Regions from separate parts of the Streptococcus sp. ST14 genome, predicted to be linked through region 2. Evidence: riboswitches for the same ligand, from Rfam matches in the RefSeq annotation. Region 2 holds a riboswitch; the other holds the start of a gene.
What was found. A riboswitch is a leader RNA that binds a small molecule or an ion and turns the genes downstream of it on or off. The one in region 2 is predicted to bind thiamine pyrophosphate.
Positions count from the first base shown of each region.

Region 1: another riboswitch for thiamine pyrophosphate. It lies ahead of thiD (bifunctional hydroxymethylpyrimidine kinase/phosphomethylpyrimidine kinase); the one in region 2 lies ahead of ACIY19_RS02210 (thiamine-binding protein).

Region 1 covers NZ_JBJUSF010000024.1:5,196-12,927, reverse strand. The annotation lists gene ACIY19_RS08020 (VOC family protein) at 1-98, opposite strand, end outside; gene spxB (pyruvate oxidase) at 208-1,983, opposite strand; gene ACIY19_RS08010 (heavy metal translocating P-type ATPase) at 2,196-4,418, opposite strand; gene ACIY19_RS08005 (cupredoxin domain-containing protein) at 4,428-4,799, opposite strand; gene ACIY19_RS08000 (CopY/TcrY family copper transport repressor) at 4,810-5,205, opposite strand; TPP riboswitch at 5,389-5,487, shown strand; gene thiD (bifunctional hydroxymethylpyrimidine kinase/phosphomethylpyrimidine kinase) at 5,570-6,361, shown strand; gene thiE (thiamine phosphate synthase) at 6,409-7,041, opposite strand; gene ACIY19_RS07985 (hydroxyethylthiazole kinase) at 7,034-7,732, opposite strand, start outside.
Region 2 covers NZ_JBJUSF010000004.1:45,002-52,733, forward strand. The annotation lists gene ACIY19_RS02190 (Spy0128 family protein) at 1-167, opposite strand, end outside; gene ACIY19_RS02195 (ABC transporter ATP-binding protein) at 408-1,136, opposite strand; gene ACIY19_RS02200 (ABC transporter substrate-binding protein) at 1,136-2,143, opposite strand; gene ACIY19_RS02205 (ABC transporter permease) at 2,182-2,940, opposite strand; gene ACIY19_RS02210 (thiamine-binding protein) at 2,903-3,193, opposite strand; TPP riboswitch at 3,265-3,367, opposite strand; gene polA (DNA polymerase I) at 3,471-6,104, opposite strand; partial or broken gene ACIY19_RS02220 (SIALI-17 repeat-containing surface protein) at 6,234-7,732, opposite strand, start outside.

The sequences.
Region 1 (7,732 bases), on a different contig from region 2:
TCGTCAACATAATCGGCTTTTTTATCCAAAATACGCTCCAAGTCAGCACAGACTTGAGGAACATCTGAAACGATGATATCTAATTGATTTAAATTCATTTACTATCCTCCAGAAAAAGACCGGATTGCTCCGATCTTTTCAAGTTAGACTCTTGAAAATCAAAGAATAAAATCTACAAAGTTTACATTTGATTTTCGACGAGAGGAATTATTTGATTGCGCGTGATTGCAATCCTTCTTCTTCCAAGAAGAGGCGGAATGGTACGAGTTCTTCTGCTTCGTATTTTTCCTTGAAGGCTTTGATTGCTTCTTCTGAGTGTTGTTTTGGATCCAATTCAAGTACTTCTACTGGAAGTGGACGATGTTGAGAGATGCGAGCATCGATCACAACAGTTTTACCTTCTTTGTTCAATTTAACAGCTTCTGCAACAACTGCATCGATATCTTCGATACGGTCAACTGTAAATCCTACAGCACCCTGCGCTTCAGCGATTTTCGCATAGTCAGCATTAGGGAAGTCACAACCAAACAAGTGTTTGTTTGTGTCTTCGTATTTGTCCTTGATGAAGGCATATTTACCATTTGAGAAGACAACGTTGATAACTGGAAGGTCGTATTGAACGTTTGTGATCACGTCTGGGTAGCACATGTTGAATGCACCGTCACCCATGATGTTCCATACTTGGCGATCAGGATTGTCTTTCTTAGCAGCGATACCACCAGGAAGGGCAATACCCATTGTCGCAAAGAGTGGAGATGTACGCCACATGTTCTTAGGCGTCATGTGAAGGTGACGAGTAGATGTTTGAGTAGTGTCACCTACGTCGATTGAGTAGATAGCGTCTTGATCAGCATGTTTGTTGATTGCATTGTAAACTTGGTACAATTGCAATTCACCCTCAGTTTTACCTTCGAGTTTGTTCATGTAATCACGCCAGTTTTGGTTGTTCTTCACGTTTGCACGCCACCATGGAGTTGATTCAACTGGGTTCACTTTGTCAAGGATAGCTTTCGCTGCTTGACCTGCATCACCAAGGATAGAAGCGTCAAGGGCATGACGTTTACCAAGTTTGTAAGGGTCGATATCGACTTGGATGAATTTTTCAGTGTTCTTGAAGGCTTCGTAAACTTCAGCAAATGGGAAGTTTGAACCAAGGAAAAGAACTGTGTCTGCTTCAAAGACCACTTCGTTGGCTGGTTTCCAACCAACACGGTAAGCAGAACCTGTCAAACCTTCGTAGTTCCATTCAAAGGCTTCAAAGTTTTTACCAGTTGTGATGATTGGTGCTTTGATTTTACGTGACAATTCAGTAATCACTTCACCAGCTTTAACACCACCGTAACCAGCGTAGATAACTGGGCGTTCAGCATTGTTCAAGATTTCAACTGCTTTGTCAATTTCAACTTCGTTCAAGGCAGGAGCGATGAATGAACGTTCGTATGAACCTGAACCATAGTATGAGTTTTCGTCGATTTCTTGGAAACCAAAGTTTACTGGGATTTCAACAACAGCTGGACCTTTTTTAGAAACTGCAGCACGGCAAGCTTCGTCGATTACTTTTGGCAATTGCTCAGCGTAAGCTACACGTTTGTTGTAAACAGCGATACCGTTGTACATTGGGTTTTGGTTCAATTCTTGGAAGGCATCCATGTTGAGTTCGTTAACTGGACGTGATCCAAGGATAGCAAGGAATGGAGTGTTATCCATAGCTGCATCGTAAACACCGTTAATCAAGTGAGTCGCACCTGGACCACCTGAACCAACTGCAACTCCGATTGAGCCGCCGAATTTAGCTTGCATGACCGCTGCAAGAGCACCTGTTTCTTCGTGGCGAACTTGCAAGAAGCGGATATCTTTGTCTTCAGCCAAAGCATCCATCAATGAGCTGAGTGTTCCTGATGGGATACCGTAGATTGTGTCTACGCCCCATGTTTTCAATACGTTGAGCATTGCTGCAGATGCAGTAATTTTCCCTTGAGTCATAATGATAACTCTCCTTCAAATATTTTTAAAACTTGATAAATCCGTTTTCATATACTAATTGGAAACATTTCAGCAAATTTTTACTCTACTACTTTACCACATTTGTTTTGGGTATCCTAAGAATGTGCTCAGAAGTTTTTATTCTCTATTACAGTACAGTTTGAAAACGTTTTTAATATCTGTTTTATAATAAAAAGCGAGCAAGCTCGCTTTTAGTCTATCTTGGTAACGTTTAGCATGAGTGAACTAATCAAAACAGATACAGAACTAAAAGCCATGGCTAGACCAGCCAGTTCTGGGTTGAGCACCAAACCAATACCTGAAAAGACTCCTGCTGCAATCGGAATACCAATGAGGTTATAGATAGAAGCCCAGAAAAGATTGAGTAGAATACGATTAAAGGTCTTCTTACTCATATCAAAAGCACGTGCCAATCCTAGTAAATTGTTGGTTGTAAGGACAAGATCTGCTGATTCAATGGCAATATCTGTCCCAGAGCCCATGGCAATTCCGACATCTGCTACACTGAGGGCCGGCGCATCATTGATACCATCTCCAACAAAGGCCAATTTCCCATTCTTTTGAAGCTTGTGAATTTCATGTGCCTTTTCCTCTGGCAAGACATTTGCGATTACTTCTTCGATACCAATTTGTTCTGCAATCGCATGGGCTACTCCAGCATTATCTCCAGTAAGCATGACCGTTCTAAGACCACGTTTTTTCAATTTAGCAATAGCTTCTTTGGCATTTTCCTTAGGGACATCCTGCAAGGCAATTAAGCCTTTTAACTGACCATCCACGGATAGGAAGACAACTGTTTTTGCTTCTTTCTCAAGCAAATCAAATCGTTCTTGATAATCATGTGGAATAGCAAGGTCAGCTAAGAGCTTAGCATTCCCCAGCAAGACTTGCTTACCATTAATAATCCCAGTCACACCTTTTCCATGCAAGGCTTGGAAGTTTTCCACTGGGTAAAGGCTAATTCCTAGTTCAGATGCACGATTAACAATAGCTTGAGCTAGCGGGTGTTGAGATACATCTTCCAGTGAAGCAGCCAAACTTAGCACTTCTCCTTCATCTCCGATAACATCTGTCACTACTGGCTTCCCTTCGGTCAAGGTTCCTGTCTTATCAAAAACAACCGTTTGAACTTTTTGGATTTCCTGTAGAACTGTACCATTTTTGAGAAGAATCCCCATCTTGGCACTTCGTCCTGTTCCAACCATGAGGGCTGTTGGTGTCGCAAGACCTAGGGCACAAGGACAGGCAATAATCAAGACTGCAACACCATAGAGAAGCGACGTTACAAAACTTTCACCAAGAAAAACAAACCAGATCCAAAAAGTAAGGAGTCCTAAAATGACAACTGCTGGTACGAAAATTCCAGAAATCTTGTCTGTCAAATCTTGAATAGGAGCACGACTGGTTTGAGCTTTCTTCACAAAGTCTACAATCTGAGCCAACATGGTTTCAGAACCTACTTTTTCAGCTCTAAAAATGATCGTACCACTATTATTGATGGTTGAACCAATGACAGCATCTCCAACTGATTTATCGACTGGAATACTTTCCCCAGTTACCATTGATTCATCAATACTAGTTTCTCCTTCTATTACAGTCCCATCAACGGCAATTTTTTCACCTGGTCGAACGCGAATGAGATCCCCAACTTTGACTTGTTCTAGAGGTATTTGAACATAAACATCATCACGCAAAACCTCTGCTGTTTTTGCTTGTAGGTCTAATAATTTTTCGACTGCCTGCGAAGTATTTTTTCGCATTTTTTCCTCAAAAACTGCTCCCAAAAGAATGAAGAAGAGGATAAATGCAGCACTTTCAAAGTAAACGGGCAGACCAGTGAAGAGGGCAACTAAGCTATAGAAATAGGCCACTAGGGTTCCCAGAGCAACCAAGGTATCCATGTTGGAATTGTGCTTTTTAAAACTAGCCCAGGCGCTTCTGATATATGGAACTCCAGCTACCAGCATAATGGGGGTTGTGGCTAAAAAGGTGCCCCAACGCATGACTTGGTGACTAATTCCTCCTGTAGACATCCCAATCATAAGAATCACAAGAGGCACAGTAAAGATACTAGTAATCCAAAAACGTTGTAAAAGACTGAGAGACTTTTTGGTTTTTTCAACAACGGTGTAGGTTCCCTTTTGCATCTTCATGCCACAAGAAAACTCGTGCTCACCCAAGTCTTGAGGCGTAAAGCGAATAATTTTTTCCTCATCTTGAGCGATTGGTTCTAGAATCCCTTCTTCTTCGAAGAGAACTTCTTTATAACAGTTTGAAGGTGTCACACGGTGAAAAGTAATCTCAGCAGGAATCCCTTTTTGCAGTTGAATGTGGGCTGGATGGTAGCCTTTGTCTGCCGTGATACGGATTTTTTGAACACCATTTTCAAGACTTGCTTTTACAATTTCAGTCATATCATTCTCCTATTCTACAATCATCTTACCGTGCATCATATTCATGCCACATGCAAAGCCAAATTCTCCAGCCTGTTCAGGCGTGATTTCCACTACATACTCTTCCCCCATAGGCAAGTCCGCATGCACACCAAAATCTGGAAAGACGATCTGATCCAAACAAGGTGAAGGATCCTTACGGTCAAAGACAATGCGGGCTGGCACTGATTTCTTAAGAATAATCAACTCAGGCGTATATCCCCCTTTGACTTCCACTCGAATCTCTTGGTAGCCATTTTTTTGCTGGGCCTTTTGTCCAGATTTTTCAGGCTTTTTGAAAAACCAAAACAAGATAAACGCGATAAGGGCAATACAAATAATGGTTACAATACTATTTAACATGACGTCTCCTTTACATACAATTACATTTTACTTCTGTTACAGCGCTTGATTTCTTCTCAGAAATCACAGCTTCCAAATCTTCCAAGTCAGCCTGAGTAAAATCACATTCCACAATCAAGTCAGCCAACAAGTTCTTAATCCTACGAGAACAAACCTTGTCCTTGATATCTTGGACAAGTAAATCCCGACTTTGGTCCAAAGTTAAAAGGGCTGAATAGACAAAGAACTTGCCTTCTTTTTTCCTTGTCAGACACTCTTTCTCAACCAAACGAGCCAAAAGAGTTTGAATCGTTGACTTGGACCAGTCGAACCGCTCCGCCAGAACCCTGATCAAATCGCTACTGGTCTGCTCGCCCTGCATCCAGATAATCTTCATGACCTGCCATTCTGCATCCGAAATCTGCATTGTTATTCCTCCTAAATCTACATTTGTCGATTACAGTTATTAGTATACTCCGAAAATCTACATTTGTCAACTATAATTTTTATTATTTTTTCGAAAAATAGAATTCCAATCATGTAACGAGAGATTTGCAGTCAAATTTTACTATATAAACTATAAAAATATGCTATACTGAAGAAAAAAGAAAACAACCACTAGGGGTGCGTAAAGCTGAGATTAACGACTGTTAGATCCCTTTGACTCAATCTAGGTAATGCTAGCTGATGGAAGTGGAAAATAGTGAGGACTACCCAGTCTTCTATTACTTTCCTAAAACAGACCAGCTTGTTCTTGAGAATACAAACTTCAGTTGGTTGGGAGGTTTTAGATGACTTATTTACCCGTTGCTCTAACCATTGCTGGGACAGACCCTAGTGGCGGTGCTGGCATTATGGCTGACTTAAAGTCATTCCAAGCTAGAGATGTCTATGGAATGGCCGTTGTGACCAGCCTTGTCGCTCAAAATACCAGAGGTGTTCAATTAATCGAGCACGTCTCCAACCAAATGCTGGAAGCTCAATTGGAAAGTGTCTTTTCGGATATCAAGCCCCAGGCTGTAAAAACTGGTATGTTGGCAACTACTGAAATCATGGAGATTATCCAACCCTATCTTAAAAAACTGGACTGCCCCTACGTGCTGGACCCTGTTATGGTCGCAACAAGCGGTGATACCCTGATAGATACTAGTGCGAGAAGCTACCTAAAAACAAACCTGCTTCCCCTTGCGACTATTATTACACCCAATCTTCCTGAGGCAGAAGAAATTGTTGGTTTCTCAATTCATAATCCAGAAGAAATGCAACGTGCCGGTCGCCTGATTATAAGAGAATTTGGTCCTCAGTCCGTTGTTATCAAAGGTGGCCATCTTGAAGGTGGTGCCAAGGATTTCCTCTTTACCAAGGAGGAGCAATTTGTCTGGGAAAGTCCTCGAATTCAAACCTGTCACACCCATGGTACTGGATGTACTTTTGCTGCAGTGATTACGGCTGAACTTGCCAAGGGCAGAAGTCTTTATCAGGCAGTGGATAAGGCCAAGGCCTTTATCACAAAAGCCATCCAAGACGCCCCTCAACTCGGTCATGGTTCTGGTCCAGTCAACCATACAAGCTTTAAAGATTAAGAAAAAACTCTCTAGTTCCCACTATAAGGGAATTAGAGAGTTTTTGATTAGGAAATCATGTCATCTAGCTTTGTTAAAAAAGCTTGCGTTTTTGCCTCTATATCTTCTGCCTGCATCAAATCACGGACAACGGCTACCCCTGCTATACCAGTTTCAGCAAGTTGGTCAATATTCTCTGACGTCAATCCTCCGATAGCAACTACTGGAATGGCGACCGTTTGGCAAATGGTTTTCAAGGTTGAAATCAGGGTGATAGGTGCATTTTCTTTGGTAGTTGTCGGGAAAATAGCTCCTGTCCCCAAGTAATCTGCACCCGATGTTTCTGCTTCAAGAGCTCTTTTTACTGTTTTAGCTGTGACACCGAGGATTTTGTCAGGACCCAAGACTTGGCGGGCAACGGAAACTGGTAGCTCATCGTCGCCAATATGCAGACCTGCAGCATCTACTGCAAGACAAACATCCAAACGATCATCGATAATCAAGGGTACCTGATAGGCATCTGTTATTTCCTTGACTTGTTTTGCCAGTTGATAGTATTGATTGGTAGTGAGGTTTTTTTCTCGTAGTTGGATGATGGTAACACCTGAACGGCAGGCCGTCTCAACTTTTTCAAGAAAGCTTTCCAAGGAATCTTGGTAGCGATTAGTTACCAGATATAGTCTGAGTGCTTCTCTATTCATAAAGGTCTCCTTTAATAGCATCTAGCCAGTTTTCATCTCTTTTTAGGAGAGAGAGCTGATTGAGAACTTGGTAACGAAAACCTTCCAATCCCATTCCTTGAACAAGAATTCTCTCAGCAGCGATATTGAGATAAGAAACTGCTAGGCAGGAAGCTTCAAAGGCAGTCTTTCCTTGGCTAAGAAAAACAGCTGTCAAGGCTCCAACCAGGTCTCCTGTCCCTGTTATCCAGTCCAATTCTGCACAGCCATTTCCCAATATTGCAACCTGGTTTTCCGAAACGATGAGGTCCTTGGGACCCGTGACTAAGAAAGACATACCAGGATAAAGCTGACACCAGTCTTTCAAGACTTGAAGCAAATCCTCAGTTTCTTGATCTTTATGGCTAGCATCAACTCCAACTCCATGGTGTTTTAAACCAACAAGACTTCGGATTTCTGACATATTTCCTTTAAGGACCGTGGGCTTGTATTCTAAAAGATCTGTGACTAGATCCTTACGAATGGGTGAAGCCGCTATGCCAACCGCATCTACTACCATTGGGAGACAAGCTTGGTTTGCATAAGTAGCTGCCGTACGAATTGCTTTTTCCTTCTCAGCAGACAAATGCCCCAGATTGATAAAAAGAGCTTGACTTTGTTTGGTAAAATCAAGGACCTCACGGGGATCATCTGCCATGACAGGTTTAGATCC
Region 2 (7,732 bases):
AGATAGAATTTACCTTCCCCGTACTTAGCGCCATCAACAAGTTTGTTATTGTTGATTTTTGAAACAGTTTTCATTGTGTAACTGCTCGCTGGTAGTTCCTCCGCTTTAACAACATTGCTAACTTTAAGTGCAGGCAAAAAGACCGACACAACCAGCAGCAAAGCCATCAAGCCATGAAAGAGTTTTTTATTTCTCTTCGTCACCACATTGTCTTCCTTATTTGTTTAAAATGGTTCAATTATATTATACAGAACCTTGACAGAATGTCAATTAAAATGATTCGGTTTTTATATTAACTTATTATTCATTTAAATATTAAGCCTAATCATGTATGTTCATCAGCTTTGAAACAAAAAATACAGGCAAGGATTTCGCTCGTATTTAATATATACTAATTTCCTAAAAGGCTAGGTATTTAATCCCAATTCTGCTAAGATTTGACGTTTGTAGGCAATCTTTTGGACTTCCTTGTCCTCTTTTTCAGACCAATCTAGTTTAACTTCTGAAACAATCTGCCCAGGCCGATTTTTTAGGATATAGATGCGGTCACTGAGATTGAGGGCCTCCTCGATACTGTGGGTAATAATCAAGGTTGTCAGTTGCAACTGTTTGTGAATCTCCAGATACCAAGCATGGAGCTCCATCTTGGTCATTTCATCCAAGGCGCTGAAAGCCTCATCCAAGAGAAAGAGCTTGTGTCCGAAAAGGTAGGTACGGAGCAAGGCCACACGTTGCCGCATCCCACCACTGAGTTCATGAGGATACTTGTCCCTTACGGCTGTCAACTGGAAGGTCGCAAGGATTTCATCCGCGCTAGCAATGGCTTCTGCCTTATCAACCTTTTGAATCAAGAGGGGCAGGATAATATTGCCAAGGACTGTCTTATGCTCCAAGAGTAAATCCTTTTGCAACATATAACTCACGCGCCCCTTAGGATTTTCCTCGCCATCAAGGACAATTCGCCCAGACTGGACTTCTAAAATCCCAGCGATTAGGTTAAAGAGAGTGGTCTTTCCAACACCACTTGGACCTAGGATAGAAACCACTTCACCCGAAGTCACCTGCAGGTTGATGTCCTCTAAAATCTTTTCATCGCCATAGGCATAGCTTACGTGTTCTAGTCTAATTTCTGTCATTATTTTACAAATTCGTTAGTGAAGCCTTTGTCTGTCAAGTCTTCTTTAAGGATACCATTTTCTTTGTCCCATTTGTAGAAGACATTCCAGCGGTCAGCGTCAAATTGTCCCCATTTTTCCTTGTCGCTTGCGTATTCTTTTGACAAGTATTTTTGAGATTCGATAACAAAGTCACGTTTTTCCTGAAGTTCAGGTGCGTTCTTAATGAGGATATCTGCTGCTTCCTCTGGATGCTCCATAACATATTGGTAGCCTTTTTTGATAGCTTGGATGACTTTACGGGCTTCTTCTTTATTGTCTTTCAAATAGTCATTATTTGCGATGATAACTGGTGAGTAGTAGTCAAACTCCTTGACATAGTCTTTCAAATACATGAAGTTAGCGTCTACGCCTTGAGATTTAGCAAGGATTCCATCCCAACCGTAGTAAATCCAAGCAGTGTCAAAAACGCCATTGGCAATCGGTGTGATTGAGTTTGAATCGTTGTTTGGTACTTTTTCGACCTTCTCAAAGTCTCCGCCTTGTGATTCTACCAAGGTTTTCAACATAGCAAGTTCAGTTGGATCATTCCAAGTTCCGTATTTCTTACCAACCAAGTCCTTTGGACTAGCTACATTGTCAGATTTACGAGAGATGATTCCTGATGTATTGTGTTCTACAATAGCTGCAACGGCAGTGATTCCTGCGCCTTTTTCCAATTTCTTAGCCATGTAGTCTTGGAAATAGATAGCAAATGGTGCCTTGCCATTGATCACCAAGTCAGATGAGCTTTCTTCAGGTGGCAATTTCAAATCAACATCCACTCCAGCTTCTTTGAAATAACCTTTTTCCTTGGCAACATACAGCCCTGTGTGGTTAGTATTTGGCGTCCAGTCTAGGATAAAGTCAATCTTCTTGAGTTCTGCTTCTTTATTGTCCTTAGAAGCAGTCCCTTGACCACAAGCCACCAGCACGACAGCTACAAGAGCTGTCACAAGCGTTAAAAACACTTTCCATGTTTTCTTCATTTTCATTTCCTCTTTTCTTTTTCTAAAACATCCTTATCTTAGGGACGTTTCCATTTAATCACATATTTTTCACTAATATCGACCAATTTCATACCCAAAAGGCTGATAATCGACACCAGAATAATAATGGCAAACATGGTATCATACTGAAACAGTTTTTTAGACTGAATCATGTAGACACCTAGTCCTTCAAAGCCTCCCAACCACTCAGACACCACGGTTGTGATAAAGGCGTAGGAGACACTGACCCTCAGACCTGCATAAAAGTAAGGTAGACTGACCGGGATTTTAAAATGCCACAGGATTTGCCAAGGATTCGCTCGCATCAGACTAAACAAGGTCAGCATATCCTTGTCACAATGCCTAAAACCATCCAAAATGCTGACGATGATAGGGAAGGTTGTTGTCAGGATTATCAAGACAATCTTGGGCAAAATTCCATAGCCTAGCCACAAGACCAAGATAGGAGCTATAGCAATGGTCGGAATGGTCTGAACAACCACCATCATAGGGTAGATAAGATCATTGAGCCAAGTCAGACTGTCCATAAGCACAGCCATGATACAGGCAATCAAGACTCCTAAGACTAGTCCGAGTAAAGCCACTCTCAAGGTCGCCCAGCTATGGTGCCAGAGAAATTCTCTGTCACGAACAAAGGCCTGGAGAATTTCAAAAGGAGTTGGTAGGATAAACTTGGGTAAAAGTTTGAATATTCCCGCTAACTGCCAGATTGACAAGACTCCTAGAAAACCCAATAGACTAATGTGTCGTCTCAGTATACTTTTCAAGTTTCTCATCGATGCTTAAAATTTCTCCTACATTTATTTTGACATTTGCAAAGACATTATCTGCCTCCTGCCCAGCCACTTCAAGCGCTTCTTTGAGAATGCGCATGAGCTCATCAAACTCTCCTTCCAAAACCGTTTCAAATGGTGTCACTACCATGGTCGCGGACTGAGCTTGCAGATAAGCAATCACCTGATCGATAATAGCAATTCGATCAATCCCCTGTGATAGGGGCAAGACTTGCAAGGCAATGCTTGCTTTCATAAAAACCTCCTTTTCTCAGGTTTCCCTTTGACAAAAAGAAAAACCTTTGCCATATATGGAAAAGGTGCAGAATTCGGCTAAGTATCGTTCCCTACGCTAGCATTACCCAGATCAGGTGCGGTCGAAGTTTAACACTTCCTCTCAGACTGTACACAGACTCCCATATCTTATATGGAAATATAGTAACGCAAATACTAGGAAAAGTCAAGGAAACTGCTTACAGAAAATCATGAAAAAGAGTTTGAAGTCAAATGCTTCAAACTCTATCATAGCTTTCTTATTTAGCCTCGTACCAGGTTGCTCCTTCATTTTCATCTGCAATGAGGGGAACACTGAGCTGGATGGCTTCTTCCATGGTTTGTTTCACTAGAGCTTTAACGGCTGCTAGTTCTGATTTTGGAACCTCAAGGACGATTTCATCATGCACTTGCAAGAGCATCTTGGTCTGATAGCCACCTTCAACTAGAGCTTTGTCTAGTTGAATCATAGCAATCTTGAGAATATCTGCTGCAGATCCCTGGATAGGGGAGTTGATAGCTGTCCGCTCTGCAAAACCACGAATGTTAAAGTTGCGCGAATTGATATCTGGCAACTCGCGACGACGCTTGAAGAGAGTCTCTACATAACCCTTATCACGCGCCTCACGCACCACTTCATCCATGTAGTTTTTAATACCTGGGAAGCGTTCAAAATAGGTATCGATGTAGGCTTTAGCCTCTTTACGGCTGATGCCCAGATTATTAGACAAGCCAAAGTCTGAAATTCCGTAAACCACTCCAAAGTTAACCGCCTTGGCATTACGACGGTCGTTTGGAGTCACATCCTCAGGGCGTTCAATTCCAAAGACCCGCATGGCCGTTGAAGTATGGATGTCAGCTCCTTCTTGGAAAGCCTTAATTAAGTGCTCATCTTTAGAAATATGAGCCAAAACGCGCAACTCAATCTGTGAATAGTCCGAACTGAGTAGTACACTATCCTCCCACTCTGGCACAAAAGCCTTACGAATGAGACGGCCTTGTTCCAAACGCACAGGAATATTTTGCAAGTTTGGATCTACACTAGACAGACGCCCAGTCTGAGTCAAATCCTGCACATAGCGCGTGTGAATCTTGCCATCATCTAAAATCCAATCCTGCAAGCCAACCACGTAAGTCGATTGAATTTTAGCAATCTGACGATAGTCTAGAATTTTCTTAACAATTGGCGCAATAGGAGCTAGGCGCTCTAACACATCCACTGCTGTTGAGTAACCTGTCTTGGTTTTCTTGGTGTATTCTAGAGGAAGACCGAGCTTTTCAAAGAGAAGGACGCCCAACTGCTTAGGCGAGTTGATATTAAACTCCTCACCAGCCAGTTCGTAAATCTCTTGAGTGAGTTGCTCAATGACGACCTCATTTTCAGCCTGCATTTCAAGTAGGGTTTCTTTTTTGACCTTGATCCCAGCAATTTCCATCTTAGCAAGGACAAAAGCCAGAGGTTGCTCCATGTCATAGAGAAGGTCTAACTGTCCATGTTCACTGAGTTTTTCAAGTAAAACCGGCTCCGTCTCAACCAATACAGCAACCTTGCGAGCTAGGTGTTCCAAGAATTTTTCCCGTTCAGGAATTGCCTTCTTGACCCCCTTGCCGTAAAAGGTCTCATCGTCGACTATGTAAGTCTGACCATAAAGACTCGCAATGGTTGAAATTTCATTATTCTCGACAGTAGAGAGAAGGTACTTGGCCAAGCGACTGTCAAAAGCAGGGGCCTGCAGGTTCAAGTCCAAGCGATTTAAAAGAACCTTCGCTTTCTTAAAGTCATACACTTTCAGAGGTGTTTTTTCTAGAAAATCCTTGAGAATCGACTCCTGTAAGAGCTCAAGTTTATCTGTAGCGTAAAGTTTATCCCCACAGGACCAGGCAAAACCAACCAAATCATCTGTATGGTAATTCTCACCAAAAAGCTCAAAGTGGAAGATAGAGTCTGCGCTCAGCATGTCTTGACTGACGTGGTCAACAATAGTGAAATCCAAACTTTCAGGCGTATCCGTTGATGAAACATTTAGAGCTTGCTTGAGTTGTTTGAAGCCCATCTCATCATAGAATTTTCCGAGATTTTCCACATCTGGTCCACTATAGACCAAATCATCAAGGCCAATCTCAATAGGTGCATGAGTCTCAATAGTCGCCAAGGTTTTAGACAGGAAGGCTTGTTCCTTGTCATTGATGAGATTTTCCTTCATCTTAGAAGCCTTCATCCCATCGATATGTTCATAAATACCCTCGAGCGAGCCGTGTTCCAGCAAGAGCTTGATGCCCGTCTTTTCACCAATTTTAGTGACGCCAGGGATATTATCAGACTTATCCCCCATCAGGGCTTTGAGATCTATAAACTGAGCTGGTGTGAGGCCCATCTTTTCCATAAGGTAAGCTGGTGTAAAGGCCTCAAACTCAGCCACACCTTTCTTGGAAATCTCGACCACCGTACGCTCATCGGTCAACTGGATCAAGTCCTTGTCTCCGCTAACGATTGTCACATCGAAGGAATCTTTCTCAGCCAAACGACCAAGAGTCCCGATGATATCATCCGCTTCATACTGAGCCAACTCATAATGGCGAATCCCAAGGTGGTCTAACAACTCACGAATGAAGGGAAATTGCTCACGAAACTCATCTGGAGTTTTAGCACGGCCACCCTTGTAGTCTGCATACATCTCTGTTCGGAAAGTCGTCTTGCCTGCATCAAAGGCTACCAAAACATGGCTGGGCTCAACCCGCTCTAAGACATGATTCAACATGAGTTGAAAGCCATAGATTGCATTGGTATGAAGGCCATTAGCATTTTTAAAACGATCCAACTGCTGATAGAGCGCAAAAAAAGCTCGAAAAGCAACTGAAGATCCATCAATTAATAATAATTTTTTCTTGTCCATACACCCATTATAAAGGAAAGCAAGGAAAAATACCATCGGAAAGAGCTGAAAAACGTGGACTTGTCCCTATTTCACCATAAAAAAGAAAAGGACCATTCAAATCCTTTTCTTTTATTGATTTCATGCGATTTATTTATTAAATTTTCTCTTTGCAAATGGTAGCAAACCAAGAAGGAGACCAACAAATCCTAGTGATGCGACTGCTGAAGCATCTTTACTTCCTGTATTTGGAAGGAGTTGCTCATCCGTTGCTGCAGGCGCTTTATAGGTACGATCTTGTTCAGTTCCAAGAGTAGGGTTTGTAGCCAAAGGAGCTACACTGCCAGTGTATTCCGGAACTTCATTTACTGCAGGCTCAATCTTTTCAGCATAGGCTGGAATAGTAGCCACTGCCGGAGCACCACTTTCTCCATAAACTGGAACATTTGCTAGGGCTGGGCACCACTTTCTCCATAAGCTGGAACATTCGCTACGGCTGGAGCGCCACTTTCTCCATAAGGCAGAGCATTGTTTACTATTGGTGTTCCGCTTTCTCCATAAGCTGGAACATTCGCTACGACTGGAGCGCCACTTTCTGCATAAGGCGGAGTGTTGTTTACTATTGGTGTACCGCTTTCTCCGTAAGCTGGAACATTCGCTACGGCTGGAGCGCCACTTTCTCCATAAGGCGGAGTGTTGTTTACTATTGGGGCACCGCTTTCTCCGTAAGCTGGAACGTTCGCTACGACTGGAGCGCCACTTTCTGCATAGGCTGGGAGTTCATTTACAGCAGCTTCTACCGCATTTGCACCTTTGTTGTATTCTGGCAACTCTGCAGTTGCAGCTTCTACTGCGTTCACCCCACCTTTAAAGTCTTCAATTTCAAGAACAGCTGACATAACACTACTTAGAGCCTTAATAGCATCCTCATAGTCGACTAAAGCTTGTTGCAAGTCTTTTACTTGACTATTCTTGTCACCAGAAACTTGTAAACTTGATAATTGTGCTTTAATCTTAGCAACTTGCTCTTCTAATTTACTTAGCTCAAGTTTTTTCACATTACTATTTTCTTCTGCTGCTTCCTTGTCGGCTGCAGCCAGTTTAGCTTGGTCTTGGCTTGAGAAATCTTCTTGGCTCATCGCTTCGGCCGGTGTCACCTGATCGCTGTCTTCTGCCAAGAAATCATCTAACAAGTCAGATGCTTCAATATCTCCATCTTCGATAGCTTTCAAGATGCCGTCCTTGCCAATCACTTCTTTAGCCGCCTTAATCGCTGCTTCCTTATCAGTGATAGTGGCATCCTTGGTGATGTCGTCGATGGTCTCTTTTTCAATTTTTTCTAGGGTAGCGATTAAATCTGAGCGAACTTTTGCTGCTTCCTCCGCTGCTTCCTTGTCGGCTGTAGCGAGTTTAGCTTGGTCTTGGCTTGAAAGTTGAGATTGAGTTTTTGCTTCGGCTGGTGTTACCTGATCGCTGTCTTCTGCCAAGAAATCTGCCAGTAAGTCGGACGCTTCGATATCGCCTTCTTCGATAGCTTTCAAGATAGCATCCTTGCCAATCACTTCTTTAGCTGCTTTGATCGCCGCGTCCTTATCAGTGATAGTAGCATCTTTGTTGATGTCGTCGATGGTTGATTTTTCGATACCTTC